Regions from separate parts of the Halomonas sp. CKK8 genome, predicted to be linked through region 2. Evidence: predicted binding sites of a transcription regulator. Region 2 holds the regulator's gene; each other region holds the start of a gene.

Region 1 (2,263 bases), 1.8 Mb from region 2:
CCGGCCCGTACCGGTCGCAGGGGGGAGAGACAGGCCCCCGGCGCTTGTCGACGCGCCGCGGTTATCAAAATCGTTATGTTGCACTGCACAAAAATGGCTGCTATCGTGCAGGGCATCAGGACGGGGATCGCCCGTTCCGTGGCATTCAGAACCCAGGAGGTTCCCACCATGACCAACGTATTCTCCTTTGACACCAAGCAGTTTGACACCGCTCAACTCGAGACCTTCTTCGCCCCGGCCCGCGCCTTCGCTGCGCTGTCCATCGACGTCACCGAGAAGCTGGTCAACGCCCAGCTCGACGCCACCAAGGCCTACAGCGATGCCGGCCTGGCACAGCTGCGCAACCTGGCCGAGGTCAAGGACGCCGAAGGCTTCAAGAACTACCTGGAAGGCCAGCAAGAGGTTGCCAAGGACCTGACCGAGCGCCTGAAGGGCGATGCCGAGAAGGCCGTGGCCCTGCAGCAGGAGTTCGTCCAGGAGAGCCAGAAGCTGACCGAGAGCAGCGTCAAGCAGGCCCAGGAAAGCGCCCAGCAGGCTACCGAGTCCGCAACCGAGACCGCCAGCAAGGCCGTCAAGGAAGCCGCACCCAAGGGCGCCAAGCAAGCCTGAAGTGGTGTTAACCCGGCCCACGGGCCGGGGTGAGGCAAGATCCCAGCAGGCCGCCGATCGATGATCGGCGGCCTGCTGGCGTTTTGGTGTTCCACGTGTCGGCTAATCCGCGGGCTAATCGAGGACAGCCCCCCTTTCCCAGCCCCATTTCCCGGCCGATGGCCGCCTGCCGAACGAGAACGGCGAGAGCACTTGTCATCGAGGGGTCATGCCGGCTGGCTAGGGTAGGGGAGCGTTACCCCAGCCTTTCCGTCCTCGAGGATAGCCTCATGATCAAGCCCATCGTCCTGCCGCTGCTGGCGGCTAGCCTGCTGAGCAGCGCCGCCCAGGCCCAGAACGTGTTCGATTACCCGCAGACCGAGAATGCGCCGACGACCTTCCATGTGGTCAACGAGATTCCGGCCGGCGGCTTTACCAAGTACGAGATCAATGCCGACCAGGGCCAGCTGATCGTCGATCGCTATGTGTCGATGCCGGTGCGCTATCCGGCCAACTACGGCTCGATCACCAGCTCGGCCGGCGGCGATGGCGACCCGCTGGATGCCCTGGTGATCACCCGGGACCCCATCTATCCCGGTGCGGTGATCAAGGTGAAGCCGATCGGCGTGCTGCGCATGGTCGATGACGGCGAAGCCGACGACAAGATCATCGCCGTGCCCGCCGACGACGTTGACCCCACCTACGCCGATATCGATGGCATGGAGGATCTGCCGAGCATGGAGGTCGAGCGCCTGAATGCCTTCTTCCGCGTTTACAAGGACCTGCCGGACGGGGGCGACATCGAGCTCAACGGCTTCGGCGATGCCAGCGAGGCGCGTGAGATCCTGACCCAGGCCCTGGAGGCGTACGAGGCCGCCGGGCAGGAGTGACGGCTGGCGGCGCAACCTTTGCCGTTCCGGCGGGCGCGGCGGGTCATGAGGGCCTCGACATCGGCAGGGCTACGACAAGCATTGCCCAGTCGATGGCCGTCTGCCGTAGGAGATCGGCGACAGCGCCTGTCATCGAGGGGCATAAGGGCCGACGCGGTTGAACTCCGAGCACACGATGCCCCCGATCTGGCGAAGGGCCTTGATGCCTGGCGGCCACCGGCGTGGCAACGGGCGAGTGACGCGGCTTCATTGCTTGATCCAGATCAACCCGATCAGACTTATGCTTAGGTTGCTAATGGGGAAAAGGGTCTTATCATATCGTGATGCATTTTACTCGGCTCGCAGGCCAATCACGACGAGGAGACGACCTTGGACAAGCTCGACACGCCCCGCATTGAAGCGCGTTGCCGCTGGGCCGGCTGGAAGGAGAGGCTGTGCTCGGCCGAGCAGGCGGCTGCCCTGATCGAGAACGGCATGACGGTGGGCATGAGCGGCTTTACCCGCGCGGGAGAAGCGAAAGAGGTACCGCGCGCCCTGGCCGAGCGTGCCCGTCAGGATCCGCTTTCGATCACGCTGATGACCGGCGCCTCGCTGGGCAATGACCTGGACAAGCTGCTCACCGATGCCAAGGTGCTCTCGCGTCGCATGCCGTTCCAGGTTGACGCGACCCTGCGCCGCGCCATCAATGCGGGGGAGGTCATGTTCATCGACCAGCACCTCTCCGAGACCGTGGAGCTGTTGCGCAACCGCCAGCTCGCCGAGATCGATGTGGCGGTGGTGGAGGC
Region 2 (2,263 bases):
ACTCTCTGGGCCCTGTGGATCGCCGCCGAGGGTATCCCCGGCCGCAAGGTGCTGCTGATCTTCGTGGCCGGGGTCTACCTGATGCGTGCCGCCGGCTGCGTGGTCAACGACTATGCTGACCGCCACTTCGATGGCCACGTCAAGCGCACCAGGAACCGCCCCCTGGCCACCGGTCGGATCAGCGAGGGGGAGGCCCAGGCGCTGTTCCTGATGCTGGTGATGGCCGCCTTCGTGCTGGTCTGGTTCACCAACCTCTTCACGGTGATGCTCTCGGTGGTGGGGGTGATCCTGGCTTTCATCTACCCCTTCATGAAGCGCTACACCCACCTGCCCCAGGCCTTCCTTGGCGCGGCCTTCTCCTGGGCGATCCCCATGGCCTTCGGTGCCGTGCTGGGCTCGCTGCCGCCGGTCGCCTGGCTGCTCTTCGCCGCCAATGTGGCCTGGACGGTGGCCTACGACACCGAGTACGCCATGGTCGACCGCGACGACGACCTGAAGATCGGCATCAAGTCCACCGCGGTGCTGTTCGGCCGCGCCGACCGGCTGATGATCGGCCTGCTGCAGGGCCTGACCCTGGGGCTGCTGGCCTGGGCCGGCGGGCTGCTGGCGCTGGGGGGCTTCTTCTGGCTGGGGCTTGCCGCCATGGCGGCGACCTTCTTGCACCAGCAGTTGCTGATCCGCGGGCGGGACCGGGACCGTTGCTTCCAGGCCTTTCTCAACAACCACTGGTCGGGCCTGCTGGTCTTCGCCGGCATCGCGCTCTCCCTGTGGCCCACGGTGAACGGCGGCTGAGCGGGCGACAGGCCGGGGCTGTCACGCTATTGTCATCATGACGTGCTGTCATCGTCATCGATCTGTCATTGACCACGAGGCTCCGGGATGACCGCCAAGACCGTACTGATCGTCGATGATGAGGCGCCGATCCGCGAGATGATCGCGGTGGCGCTGGAGATGGCCGACTATCGCGTCCTCGAGGCGGACAATGCCCAGGATGCCCACGCCATGGTGGTCGACCACCAGCCCGACCTGGTGCTGCTCGACTGGATGATGCCCGGCACCAGCGGCATCGAGCTGGCGCGTCGCCTGAAGCGCGAGGAGGCCACCGCCGAGCTGCCGATCATCATGCTCACCGCCAAGGGCGAGGAGGACAACAAGATCCAGGGGCTCGAGGCCGGCGCCGACGACTACATCACCAAGCCCTTCTCGCCGCGCGAGCTGGTGGCGCGCCTCAAGGCGGTGCTGCGCCGTGCCACGCCGCGGGGCATCGAGGACCCGGTGGAGGTCGCCGGGCTGCTGCTCGACCCAGTCAGCCACCGGGTCAGCGTCGATGGCCGCTCGCTGGAGATGGGGCCCACCGAGTACCGCCTGCTGCAGTTCTTCATGACCCACCAGGAACGCGCCTACACCCGCGGGCAGCTGCTCGATCAGGTGTGGGGCGGCAATGTCTATGTCGAGGAGCGTACCGTGGACGTGCATATCCGCCGCCTGCGCAAGGCGCTGGGCGAGCCCCATCACCAGCTGATCCAGACCGTGCGTGGCACCGGCTACCGGTTCTCCGCCAAGGGCTGACGTGGGGCGGCTCTGGCGACGCGAGTTCTGGCGCCTGGCGACCCTGGTCGCCGTCGGGGCCCTGGTCGGCTGGCCCTTCTCCGCCATGGTGGCCGGCATCGCCGTCGGCCTGCTGATCTGCCTGACCTTCCACCTGCGCCAGCTGCACGCCCTCTACCAGTGGCTCACCCTGCGCCCCCAGGAGGAGCCCCCCGCCGCCAGCGGCCTGTGGGGCGAGCTGTTCGACCGCCTCTACCGCTACCAGAAGAGCCAGCGCCTCACCCAGCAGCGGCTGCGGGCCACGCTGCAGCGCATCCAGGAGTCCTCCGAGGCGATGCGCGACAGCGTGGTGATGCTCGACCGCCATGGCGACCTGGAGTGGTGGAACAGCGCCGCCGAACGCATGCTCGGCCTCAAGCCCCAGCTCGACCGCGGCCAGCACATCACCAACCTGCTGCGTGACCCGCGCTTCGTCGACTACTTCCACGGCCGCGACTATCGCGAGCCGCTGACCCTGCCCTCGCCCATCGACGAGAGGCTGATCCTGCAGTTCCAGATCACCCTCTACGGCGACGACGAGCGCCTGGTGATGGCCCGGGACATCACCCGGCTGCACCGTCTGGAGCAGATGCGCCGGGACTTCGTGGCCAACGTCTCCCATGAGCTGCGCACCCCGCTGACCGTGCTGGCCGGCTACCTGGAGACCTATGGCGAC
Region 3 (2,263 bases), 490 kb from region 2:
GCGGCCTACCCGGCTCCCTCGACCTACCGTGCCTGGCCGGGCCCCAACAGCAACACCTTCACCGCCTGGGTGGTCCGCGAGGTGGAGGGGCTGGAGGCGACGCTGCCGGTGACCGCGGTGGGCAAGGACTACCTGCTCGACGGCGTGCTGGCCGCGGCGCCGGGCGGGCGTGGCGTCACCGCCTCGCTGGGCGGCCTGCTGGGGCTGACCCTGGGGCGTGACGAGGGGCTCGAGATCAGCCTGCTCGGCCTCGCGCTGGGCATCGACCCGCTCCGCCCGGCGCTCAAGCTGCCGGGCATCGGCCGGCTGGGCATGGCGCCCGCCATCAAGGGGCGAGGGGAGGGCAGCGGGGACCGCTGACTCTGAAGCGACAGGGAACCGATGACCGACGGTCATGCCATATGAAAAAGCCGACTCCCTCAGGAATCGGCTTTCTCGGTGTTTGGTAACGGGGACCGGATTGAGCCGATGACCTTCCTGGGGTTGTGAAGAGCCGAGCCCGACGAGTTACCAGAAAGTTTTACTGTAGACATGAAAAAGGCCAGAACGGGTAGGTTCTGGCCTTTTTCTTAGATTTGGTAGCGGGGACCGCTGACTCTGAAACGACAGGGAACCGATGACCGACGGTCATACCACATGAAAAAGCCGACTCCCGCAGGAATCGGCTTTCTCGGTATTTGGTAGCGGGGACCGGATTTGAACCGATGACCTTCGGGTTATGAGCCCGACGAGCTACCAGACTGCTCCACCCCGCATCAACGTGTGGCGTATTCTACAGGCTATTCGCCTTTGGTCAAGGATTGATTTCAAACGCTCGTCCCGGTGGCATTTTCTGGTCCATACTCCCTCTGCTGTCATCAAGGTGACAGGTCAATGAACAATACTGGCGATGGCCGGCCTGGCGCCACGCCAGACAAGATGTCATGCATATCAGGGAGGTAGTCAATGACAACACAAGCACCCGTCGCCTGGGTCACCGGTGGTACCGGGGGTATCGGCAGCGCCATCTGCCGCACGCTGGCCTCAGAGGGCTACACGGTGGTAGCGGGATACCACAACCCGGAGAAGGCCAAGGCCTGGCTGGAGACCCAGAAGGCCGAGGGTTTCGACAACATCGACATCGCCGGGATCGACCTGGTCGACTTTGATGCCTGCGTGAAAGGGGTCAAGGAGATCGAGGAGAAGCACGGTCCCGTGAGCGTGCTGGTCAACTGTGCCGGGATCACCCGGGACGGCACCATGAAGAAGATGACGCCGGACCAGTGGCACGAGGTCATCGACACCAACCTCAACAGCGTCTTCAATACCTGCCGCAGCGTGATCGAGAGCATGCTCGACAAGGGCTACGGCCGGATCATCAACATCTCGTCCATCAACGGCCGCAAGGGCCAGTTCGGCCAGGTCAACTACGCCGCGGCCAAGGCGGGCATGCATGGCCTGACCATGTCGCTGGCCCAGGAGACGGCCACCAAGGGCATCACCGTGAACACGGTGTCGCCCGGCTACATCGCCACCGACATGATCATGAACATTCCCGAGAAGGTCCGTGAGGCCATCCGCGAGACCATTCCGGTCAAGCGCTACGGGACGCCCGAGGAGATCGGTCGCCTGGTGGCCTTCCTCGCCGACCAGGAGTCGGGCTTCATCACCGGCGCCAACATCGACATCAACGGCGGGCAGTTCATGGGCTGATCGCCCGACCGTCGCACGCCCCTGTCGCCGGTGACCCTGGCGGCAGCCCCCACAGCGCGAGGCATACGCCTCGCGCTGTCGCGTCTGTGGGCGGCGTTGCCGATCAGGGCGGTGGCAGCTCGGCCAGGCTCTCGAGCATGCGGTCGAGTTCGCCCACCTCGCGCTCCCATAGCCCCTCGGGCATCGGGCCGGTGGCCAGCAGGTCGGCGAGTATCTGATGGAGCTCCTCGGCCCGAGAGGTCTGCTGGCTCAGGCTGTCGTTGAGGCGCTCGACCTGGATCGCCAGGCGCAGCGGGTCGTCCCGCTGGTTGACGCGACCTCCGGCCAGCAGTGACAGGTGGGCCCGCAGGCGTGCCAGTCGCTCCTCCACCGCATCGTCCGCGCCGGTCTGGCGGGCGGCATTGCGCCGCTCGTGGGCGTCCCGCAGTGGGCTCGGCAGCGCCAGGCCATCCGGCAGGGGAACCGTCTCGACGGGGCCACCCGCCAGGCGCCGGGCGTCCGCCTGCAGGTGGGCATTGAGCAGGGGGCGGATGGCCTGCCAGCGCTCGGCTTCCTCGGCCAGCGACAGGCG

What was found. The regulator PhoB, encoded in region 2, activates phosphate uptake and scavenging genes when phosphate is short. The targets are predictions, from matches to a motif close to TGTCATANNNNTGTCANA.
Region 1: the regulator PhoB is predicted to act here: its motif matches at 803-820, upstream of P8934_RS10295 (inorganic diphosphatase).
Region 3: the regulator PhoB is predicted to act here: its motif matches at 853-870, upstream of phbB (acetoacetyl-CoA reductase).

Annotation. Positions count from the first base shown of each region.
Region 1 is NZ_CP121193.1:2,147,994-2,150,256, reverse strand. Features, by position in the region: gene P8934_RS10300 (phasin family protein) at 169-609, shown strand; gene P8934_RS10295 (inorganic diphosphatase) at 879-1,478, shown strand; gene P8934_RS10290 (acetyl-CoA hydrolase/transferase family protein) at 1,848-2,263, shown strand, end outside.
Region 2 is NZ_CP121193.1:3,934,018-3,936,280, forward strand. Features, by position in the region: gene ubiA (4-hydroxybenzoate octaprenyltransferase) at 1-792, shown strand, start outside; gene phoB (phosphate regulon transcriptional regulator PhoB) at 880-1,569, shown strand; gene phoR (phosphate regulon sensor histidine kinase PhoR) at 1,571-2,263, shown strand, end outside.
Region 3 is NZ_CP121193.1:3,448,013-3,450,275, reverse strand. Features, by position in the region: gene P8934_RS16240 (DUF3750 domain-containing protein) at 1-360, shown strand, start outside; tRNA gene P8934_RS16235 (tRNA-Met) at 679-755, opposite strand; gene phbB (acetoacetyl-CoA reductase) at 946-1,692, shown strand; gene P8934_RS16225 (DUF349 domain-containing protein) at 1,796-2,263, opposite strand, start outside.